DNA from 2 places in the Salicola sp. AFF1 genome. Region 1 is predicted to be linked to the other one. Evidence: predicted binding sites of a transcription regulator. Region 1 holds the regulator's gene; the other holds the start of a gene.
The links. The regulator LexA, encoded in region 1, represses DNA repair genes until DNA is damaged. The targets are predictions, from matches to a motif close to TACTGTNTANNTANACAGTA.
Positions count from the first base shown of each region.

Region 2: a site for LexA is predicted at 2,018-2,037, ahead of recN (DNA repair protein RecN). Genes of this name have one in related genera too.

Region 1 is NZ_JBXAYL010000016.1:57,725-61,886, forward strand. It holds gene AC1RQI_RS11690 (response regulator) at 1-319, opposite strand, end outside; gene AC1RQI_RS11695 (DUF6586 family protein) at 528-1,016, shown strand; gene AC1RQI_RS11700 (hypothetical protein) at 1,029-1,292, shown strand; gene AC1RQI_RS11705 (cell division inhibitor SulA) at 1,286-1,750, opposite strand; gene lexA (transcriptional repressor LexA) at 1,783-2,391, opposite strand; gene yccX (acylphosphatase) at 2,459-2,731, opposite strand; gene AC1RQI_RS11720 (DUF6231 family protein) at 2,747-3,241, opposite strand; gene AC1RQI_RS11725 (error-prone DNA polymerase) at 3,262-4,162, opposite strand, start outside.
Region 2 is NZ_JBXAYL010000005.1:96,831-100,992, reverse strand. It holds gene dnaK (molecular chaperone DnaK) at 1-1,132, opposite strand, end outside; gene grpE (nucleotide exchange factor GrpE) at 1,222-1,851, opposite strand; gene recN (DNA repair protein RecN) at 2,050-3,732, shown strand; gene fur (ferric iron uptake transcriptional regulator) at 3,813-4,162, opposite strand, start outside.

The DNA of each region.
Region 1 (4,162 bases):
CGAGAGGCTTGCGGATGAAGTTGAGGGCACCCAGCCGCATAACCCGTTCATGGGCTTCCGGCTGAACGTCGCCGGAAACCACCAGTACCAGGGCGGGCAGCTCTTCGCGGTGCACGCGCTCCAGAACGGCGTAGCCATCGGTTCCCGGCATGTTCAGGTCAAGGAACACAACGGAACCCTTGCCCTCACGAATGGCCTCCAGGCAGGCGTCACCATTATCAACGAAGGTCAGAGTGGTGTCCCAGTCCTCGGGCAGGGCGCGGGCCATCTGTTTGCGTGCCATGGCGGAGTCGTCGCAGATGATCACTCCTGTGGACATCAGAGGCTCCTGAAAGTCTGGTTGGGCCGTGCACCGGATGGCCCTGAAACACGGCGTCAGTAATCCCGTAAACAGGGCTTTTCCAGCTCTTGATCTGTCATAGTAGCAGCTGGCGTTGGTTTTTCACTCTACTATGGGCGCGCGGGGAAGTCAGTGTGCGGATCTTCATGTTAATATGGGGGCACCTAACTGCGCGGGAGAACCGCAAATGGCTGATGCAGGCTGGTGTTCTCTGCTCCGTGAAAAGCTGACCCTTGCCGGGCAGCTGGTGCGGATTGAGCAGGAGCAAGGCCATGGAGCCCCTTCAGTGATGAAGAGAGAAGCGCTGACGCAGGGGGCTGTGGCCCTGCTTGCAGAGGCGAGACGCATTCTGTTGCGGTTAGTGGCAGAAAGTGCCTGTGGCGAGGTGGGTGACGTCGACTCCCTGGCGACCCTGCGAGCCAGGGTCGGTGATCAGCCTGGTGAGGTTCAGGTGCTGTCAGCTGCTGCCGCGGACGGCAACAGCTGGTGGACGAGGCTGGACGCGTTGCTGGGGCGTCAACAGGAGCCCGGCAGGCGTCCATCGCAGCCACGCCAGGAAGAACTGATTGCCGTGGCACCGGCAGGGCCGGATGCGTCTCCCGAGGCACTTCAATCACTGATCAGTGAGTTCAGGGATTATTTTGAGGCGTTCATTGAACGTCACGACCAATGGTAAAAGGCGTTGTCTATGCCCACATCCTTTCTGGAAATCATTCAGCTCCCGACCGGCGAGTACGCGCTGCGCCGGGCGGATGACGAAAGTACCCCCCTGGTGCGGATCCGCTTCTCGGATGAGGCCAAGGAAATGCTTCAGGACAATGACCTGAATGTCGCCAAGGCGATGATTACCGCAGGCCTGGAGGCAGCGGGTTCAACCACTGATGACATCGGTGACATGGACGTGGAAGAGGAAGACACCATGCCTCCCGCCTACAACCAGACGGTTCACTGACGGCAGGGTTGTCTCTGCCGCAGTATGACCCCGTGGCTATGGCCGCGAACCGAGGCTGTCTCAAGGCGGTTGTAGCCGGGGCGGCCAAGGCCGGATGTCCAGAGCACCACGGCATGGCAGGTCCCGGCTGACAGGGCCTTGTCAGCCAGATCCTCGGCACTGTGCTGGGCCGAAGAGCGCAGGATCAGCAGCTGGTGCTGGACAATGCCATGATGCTGTTGCCATTTGCTAACCAGGCCAGCTGGCGGGTCGATCCAGGCAAGCCAGCGCTCTTCCTGATTGAGCTGGGTCAGCATTGGCAGCAGCAGCTGGAAGTTTTCCACCTGCTCCTCTGGCAGGATGATCTCCGTGACGTTGGCTTCAGCAGTGGCGCTGTCGACGGCTTCTTCGCTGCTGTGGGAGCTCGTGCGGCCAGTTGTGTTTTCCTGGTTCTTCGGGATAAGGTCCCATTGTTCCATGATAGGCCTCCTGTCACCTCTGTGGGCCCGGATCAGTGCAGTTCACCGCGGCGGATGACGCCCACGCCCAACCCTTCGATAGCCAGTGATGTTTCGGCAAGATCCACCTGAATGGGGTCGAACTCATCGTTCTCGGCAATGAGCCAGGCCGTGCTGCCCTCCTTCCGGAAGCGCTTGACGGTGACCTCGTCCTCCAGTCGGGCCACCACGATCTGGCCGTTCTGGACATCGGTGGTGCGATGAACCGCCAGCAGGTCTCCGTCGAGGATGCCGACATTTTCCATGCTGGTGCCGCGCACCCGCAGGAAGTAGTCAGCCGCGGGCGTGAAGAATCCCGGCTCCAGGGTGCAGTGGTCCTCGATGTTTTCTTCGGCGAGGATGGGGTTGCCGGCTGCTACCTGGCCGACGATGGGGATACCAGGGCTTTCTTCAGCTTCCGGGAGGCGGATGCCACGACTGGCCCCCTTGACCATCTCGATAGCACCTTTGCGGGCGAGAGCCCGCAGGTGTTCCTCGGCGGCATTGGCGGACTTGAATCCCAGGGTTGTGGCGATTTCAGCACGCGTTGGGGGGTAGCCCGTGGAGTGCACGTGCTCCCGGATGAGGTCCAGAATCTGTCGTTGTCTTGGGGTCAGGTTCATACTTAGGGCCACTGTTTTTCCGTACAGGTACTGTCAATGTATACAGTTTGTGTGGCCCTGTAAAGGGTCAGCCGGTGGTGAATCCGGCTGGGGCTTCCGCGCTGCTCGGTTGACTGTCAACACGGCTGACGGAGGCCGCGGGCGGGCCTTCATGGAGCCAGTCAACAAGCTGGTTGACGGCGGACGCATCGCCGCAGGCCAGCACTTCCACGCTGCCATCCGGGCGGTTGCGGGCGTAGCCGGTCACGCCCAGCTGCTGCGCCTTCAGGCGGGTGCTGTCACGGAAGCTCACGCCCTGGACACGACCCTCGACCCGGGCGAGAACACAGGTTTCTGCCATTGCTGTCCTCCTGTTTCACCAGCGGGCCTTATCCCACATTTCGGGGTTGGCCCAGTTTTGCGGATTGTTCCATTCCCGCACGTAATTGTAGGTGTCCAGATCATAGGCGAACAGGGTGGCGTTCACCGGCTCCACGTAGTGGTACAGGCGTGTGAATCCCATGCCGATGAAGTCCTGGAATCGCCAGGGGCTATCATCCTGGACGAGGACGGCGATGCGGGTGGCGCCCATGTTGCGCAGCTGGCCCAGAAGCTGTTGGCCGCGGGATTGCGGCAGTTGCTCCAGGGTATCCGTGATCAGCGCCAGGTCGAAAAGATGGGGCAGCGGGAAAGCGCTGTCAGGCGCTTCCGGGGGCAGACGCAGGCACTGGGCCTGATCGGGGCGCTGGGGCCAGTGCTGCAGGCACTGCTCGGCAAGTCCGGCGCTATGGACCACGGATGCCGGTTGGTAGTGCTCAAGAATGAGGGCCAGGTCGCTGGCGGGGTTATAGCCGTTGGCGTCAGTCTGCATGGAGGCCTCGTGGGCTGATATTACCGGAAGTCTCGGCTGCTGATGCTGAGCCTGTCAATGAGGTGGCTGAGGTCGGTCAGTCGGCCGGCGATCACGTGGATGACGCCCTCGTGGCGCTCCAGGGTGCCCCGAACCTGCAGCAGCCGCGCGTTGAGCAGGGGGCGGCGCTGGCAGCGGGCGGTGTCGGGCCAGACCACCACGTTGATGTTGCCGGTTTCATCCTCAAGCGTCACGAAGGTGACGCCGGCGGCGGAACCAGGGCGCTGGCGCCCGGTTACCAGCCCCGAAACGGCCAGGGGGCGGCCGCCTTCAGCGGTTTCAAGATCCGCGGCCCGGAGGCAGTGGCGGAGCTGGCCCGCTGCCCGCAGCTGGGCCAGCGGGTGGCGTTCCAGCGAGAGCCCGAGGCTGGCGTAGTCTTCGTGGGTTCGCTGAGCTTCATCGGGGGCCGGCATGCGGGATCGGGACTCTTGCATTGCCGGTGCCTGGCCTCCGGCCAGTGGCAGGGACTGATCGGGTTCCAGGAGATCCCAGCGGGCCTGGTGGCGGTTGCCGCTGAGCGATGCCAGGGCGCCGCTGGTGGCCAGGGTTTCCAGCTCGGCATGGCCCAGCCCCGTGTACCGGCGCAGTTCCGCCAGGCTGGTGTAGCCGTTGGCGGGGCGGCATTCGGTAACGCGCAGGGCTGTTTCCCGGGCGAGGCCGTCGATCAGGCGCAGGCCCAGCCGCACGGCGGGGGCACTGCCGTCGTCTTCCAGCTGATGGGCTTCGTGGCTTTGGTTGATGTCCACCGGCCGGATCTCAACACCTGCGCGCTGGGCGTTCTGAACCAGCTGTGAGGGCGAGTAGAACCCCATGGGCTGGCTGTTGAGCAGCGCGCACAGAAAGGCGGCCGGGTGGTGGCACTTGAGCCAGGCGCTGACGTAG
Region 2 (4,162 bases), on a different contig from region 1:
GCAGGGCTGCACCCATGGCCACGGCTTCGTCCGGGTTCACGTCCTTGCGCGGGTCTTTGCCGAAGAAGTCTTTAACCGCTTCCTGTACCTTGGGCATGCGGGTCTGGCCGCCCACCAGGATGACTTCATCGATGTCGCCGACTTTCACACCAGCATCTTCAATGCAGGTCTTGCACGGATCGATGCTGCGCTTGACCAGGTTCTCGACCAGGGACTCCAGCTTGGCACGGGTCACCTTCACGTTCAGGTGCTTGGGCCCGTTCTGGTCCGCCGTGATGTACGGCAGGTTCACGTCCGTCTGCTGGGCGCTGGAGAGCTCGACCTTGGCTTTCTCGGCGGCTTCCTTCAGGCGCTGCATGGCCAGGGAGTCGCCGCGCAGATCGATGCCCTGGTCCTTCTTGAATTCATCCGCCAGATGCTCAATCAGCGCCAGGTCGAAGTCCTCGCCGCCCAGGAAGGTGTCACCACTGGTGGCCAGCACCTCAAACTGCTTCTCGCCGTCAACATCCGCGATCTCGATGATGGAGATGTCAAAGGTACCACCGCCCAGGTCATAGACGGCCACGGTGCGATCCTTGCCCTGCTTGTCCAGGCCATAGGCCAGCGCGGCTGCGGTCGGCTCGTTGATGATGCGCTTGACCTCAAGCCCGGCGATGCGGCCGGCGTCCTTGGTAGCCTGGCGCTGGTTGTCGTTGAAGTAAGCCGGAACCGTCACAACCGCTTCGGTCACCGTCTCACCGAGATAGTCCTCGGCGCTCTTCTTCATTTTCTTGAGGACTTCAGCGGACACCTGCGGCGGTGCCATCTTTTCGTCCTTCACCTGTACCCAGGCATCGCCATTGTCGTTCTTCACGATGTCATAGGGCACCATTTCGATGTCCTTCTGCACGACATCGTCATTATAGGCACGGCCAATGAGGCGCTTGATCGCAAACAGCGTGTTCTTCGGGTTGGTCACCGCCTGGCGCTTGGCCGCCTGGCCCACCAGCGTCTCGCCTTCATCGGTGTAGGCTACGATGGAGGGCGTGGTACGGTCGCCTTCCGCGTTCTCAATCACCTTAACCCCGTCACCATCCGGAACGGCCACGCAGGAGTTGGTGGTGCCCAGGTCAATGCCGATAATCTTACCCATGGAAATCACTCCAATATTGTTTGATCGTTGAATTCAGATCCGGTATCCGGTTGCCGTTACTGCCTTTAATTGGGTTTAACGGCGCAATTTCAAGCCTGCTCGTCGACGTTTCCGCCCTCGGAATCATCCGCCTTGGCCACCATGACCATTGCCGGGCGCACCACACGATCATGCAGCAGGTAGCCTTTCTGCATCACCGCAATCACGGTGTTGGGCTCCGCCTCGTTGCTCGGGACCATGGACATGGCTTCGTGCTTCTGCGGGTCAAAGGGTTCGCCCACGGGCTTGATCTGCTCCACGTTGAACTTCGACAGGGCGCCCACGAACATGTCGAGCGTCATGTCGACCCCTTCCTTGATGCGGGTCAGCACTTCCTCGTTCTGAACTTCCTGGCCCTGGGTGCTTTCAACCGCCTTTTCAAGGCTGTCGACCACCGGCAGAAGCTCTTTCACGAACTTCTCGATGCCGAACTTGTGGGCCTTTTCCACATCAATATCGGCGCGCCGGCGAATGTTCTGCATCTCCGCCTTGGCGCGCATCACCTCTTCCTTCTGCTGCTCAAGCTGCTCACGCAGCTGGGCCGCTTCGCCCTCACCGCCTTCGGAGGACGCCGCCTCTTCCGCCGCCCCGGGTTCCGGTGCGGCGTCTTCCGCGCCCGCACTCTCACCCGTCTCGGCTTCGTTCACCTGTTCATCCTTACGGGTTTCGTCATCGCTCATGATCGACCTCATCGCTCGGTATCGGATTCGTTGGCCCGCTTGGGGACGTCTGCCGGCCAATATGGGGCCCCTGTTGCCGGTTTCAACCACCCCGTCACACTTTCTTGCCCCTGGCGTCACTGCGGCCAATTGAAGCACCCGCCCAATAGCTGTACAAATAACCATATACTGTATATGGATACACACCAGGAGCCGCTTATGCTGACGCACCTGACCGTTGCCAACTACGCCGTTGCGGAACGCGTGGAGCTGACCATCAAGGAGGGGATGACAGCGCTTACCGGCGAAACCGGCGCCGGTAAATCCATTGTCATGGACGCCCTGAGCCTGGTGACCGGCGCACGCGCGGATGCCGGCGCCGTGCGCGAGGGAGCGGACAAGGCGGACCTCAGCGCGGTGTTTGACGTGTCCCGCATTCCCGATGCCCGGGCCTGGCTGGCGGAGCGCGACCTGGAACAGGATGACGACTGTGTACTCAGGCGCGTGATCCGGCACGACGGGCGCTCAAGGGGCTACATCAATGGCCAGCCCTGCACCCTTTCCGACCTGAAGACCCTGGGCGGCATGCTCATGGACATCCACAGCCAGCACCAGCACCAATCGCTGCTCAAGCGCGAGACACACCACCGCCTCGTGGATGAGTTCGGTGGCAACACCGGATTGGCGGAACAGGTGCGTAACGCCTTCAAGCAGTGGCGCGACCTCAGCCAGCGCCTGGAACAGGCCAGCAACCAGCGTGACGAACGCAATGCCCGCACCGAGCTGCTGCGCTACCAGGTGGAAGAGCTCGACCGGTTGGATCTGGGGGCGGACGAACTGGCGCAGCTCGAGGCGGAACAGAAGCAGCTGGCCAACGCCGAGAGCCTTCTCTCGCAGTGCCATGAAGCCGCCCAGCACTGCGGCGAAGGTGAGCCTGCGGCCGCCGGCCTGCTGGATCAGGCACGCCAGAAACTGGAACGGCTGCCGATCGACGTGCCACAGCTTGCTGAAACCTCCCAGATGCTGGAAGAAGCCCGCATCCAGGTGGAGGAGGCCAGCGACAACCTGCGGCGGTTCATCGACGACTACGACTGCAACCCCCAGCGCCTCCAGGAAGTGGAAGAACGCCTGAGCTGGATCTACCAGATTGCGCGCAAGCACCAGATCCAGCCCCAGGCCATCCCTGAGCACCAGCAGGCTCTGCGTGCCGAACTGGAGGAGCTGGAGAATGGTTCCGAGAGCCTGGAGCAGCTGCACGAACGGCTTGAGGCGGCCCGTGCCGAGTGGGCTGGACTGGCGGATGAACTGAGCAGCGCCCGACGGGAGGCGGCGGAACGCCTGGACGCTGGTGTGGGCGCGGAACTGCGCCGGCTGAGCATGCCGGACATCCAGTTCCAGACGCATTTCGCCGCCCCCTCCCAGGACGGCCAGCCCGCCGCTTGCGGCCATGAAGACATGGCGTTCCTGGTCAGCACCAATGCTGGCCAGAGCGCCCGCCCCCTGGGCAAGGTTGCCTCGGGGGGCGAGCTTTCGCGCATCAGCCTTGCCATCCAGGTGGTCGTGGCCCAGACCTCAACCATTCCGACGCTGGTCTTTGACGAAGTGGACGTTGGTATTGGTGGCGGGGTAGCCGAGGTGGTGGGCCGCCTTCTACGCCAGCTCGGCGATAACGGCCAGATCCTGTGCGTGACACACCTGCCCCAGGTGGCCAGTCAGGCGCACCAGCACCTGTCCGTGAGCAAGTTCACGGAGGATGAACAGACCTATTCAACAGTGGAAAGCCTCGATTCCGAAGAGCGCATCAGGGAAGTGGCGCGGATGCTCGGCGGCGTTGACCTCACGGAGCAGACCATGGCGCATGCCAGTGAGATGCTCCGTAAAGGACAGGCAACCCATCACTGAGGCTGCAGCCACCATCGCCTGCCCATTGGGCAGGCGCGGCGGGGGTGTTCACAGGCGGCCGGCGCCGCCGTGATTGACGGTCATTCCTTGGGCTTCACGTACAGGATCATGCTGTGATCCACCAGGTCGAAGCCATGATCTTCGGCAATTCGACGCTGGCGCTCTTCGATGACTTCGTCATAGAACTCAATCACACGCCCTGTCTGGGTGCACACCATGTGGTCATGATGCTCTTCCCCGGCCAGCTCGAATACGGCATGACCGCCCTCGAAGTTGTGGCGCAGCACCAGCCCGGCCGCCTCAAACTGAGTCAGAACCCGGTACACCGTGGCCAGCCCCACGTCGTCCCCCGATTCCAGCAGCTTCTTGTAGACATCCTCAGCACTGAGATGGTGATCGCCTTCGGCATCTTCCGCGGCTTCCGCGGCTT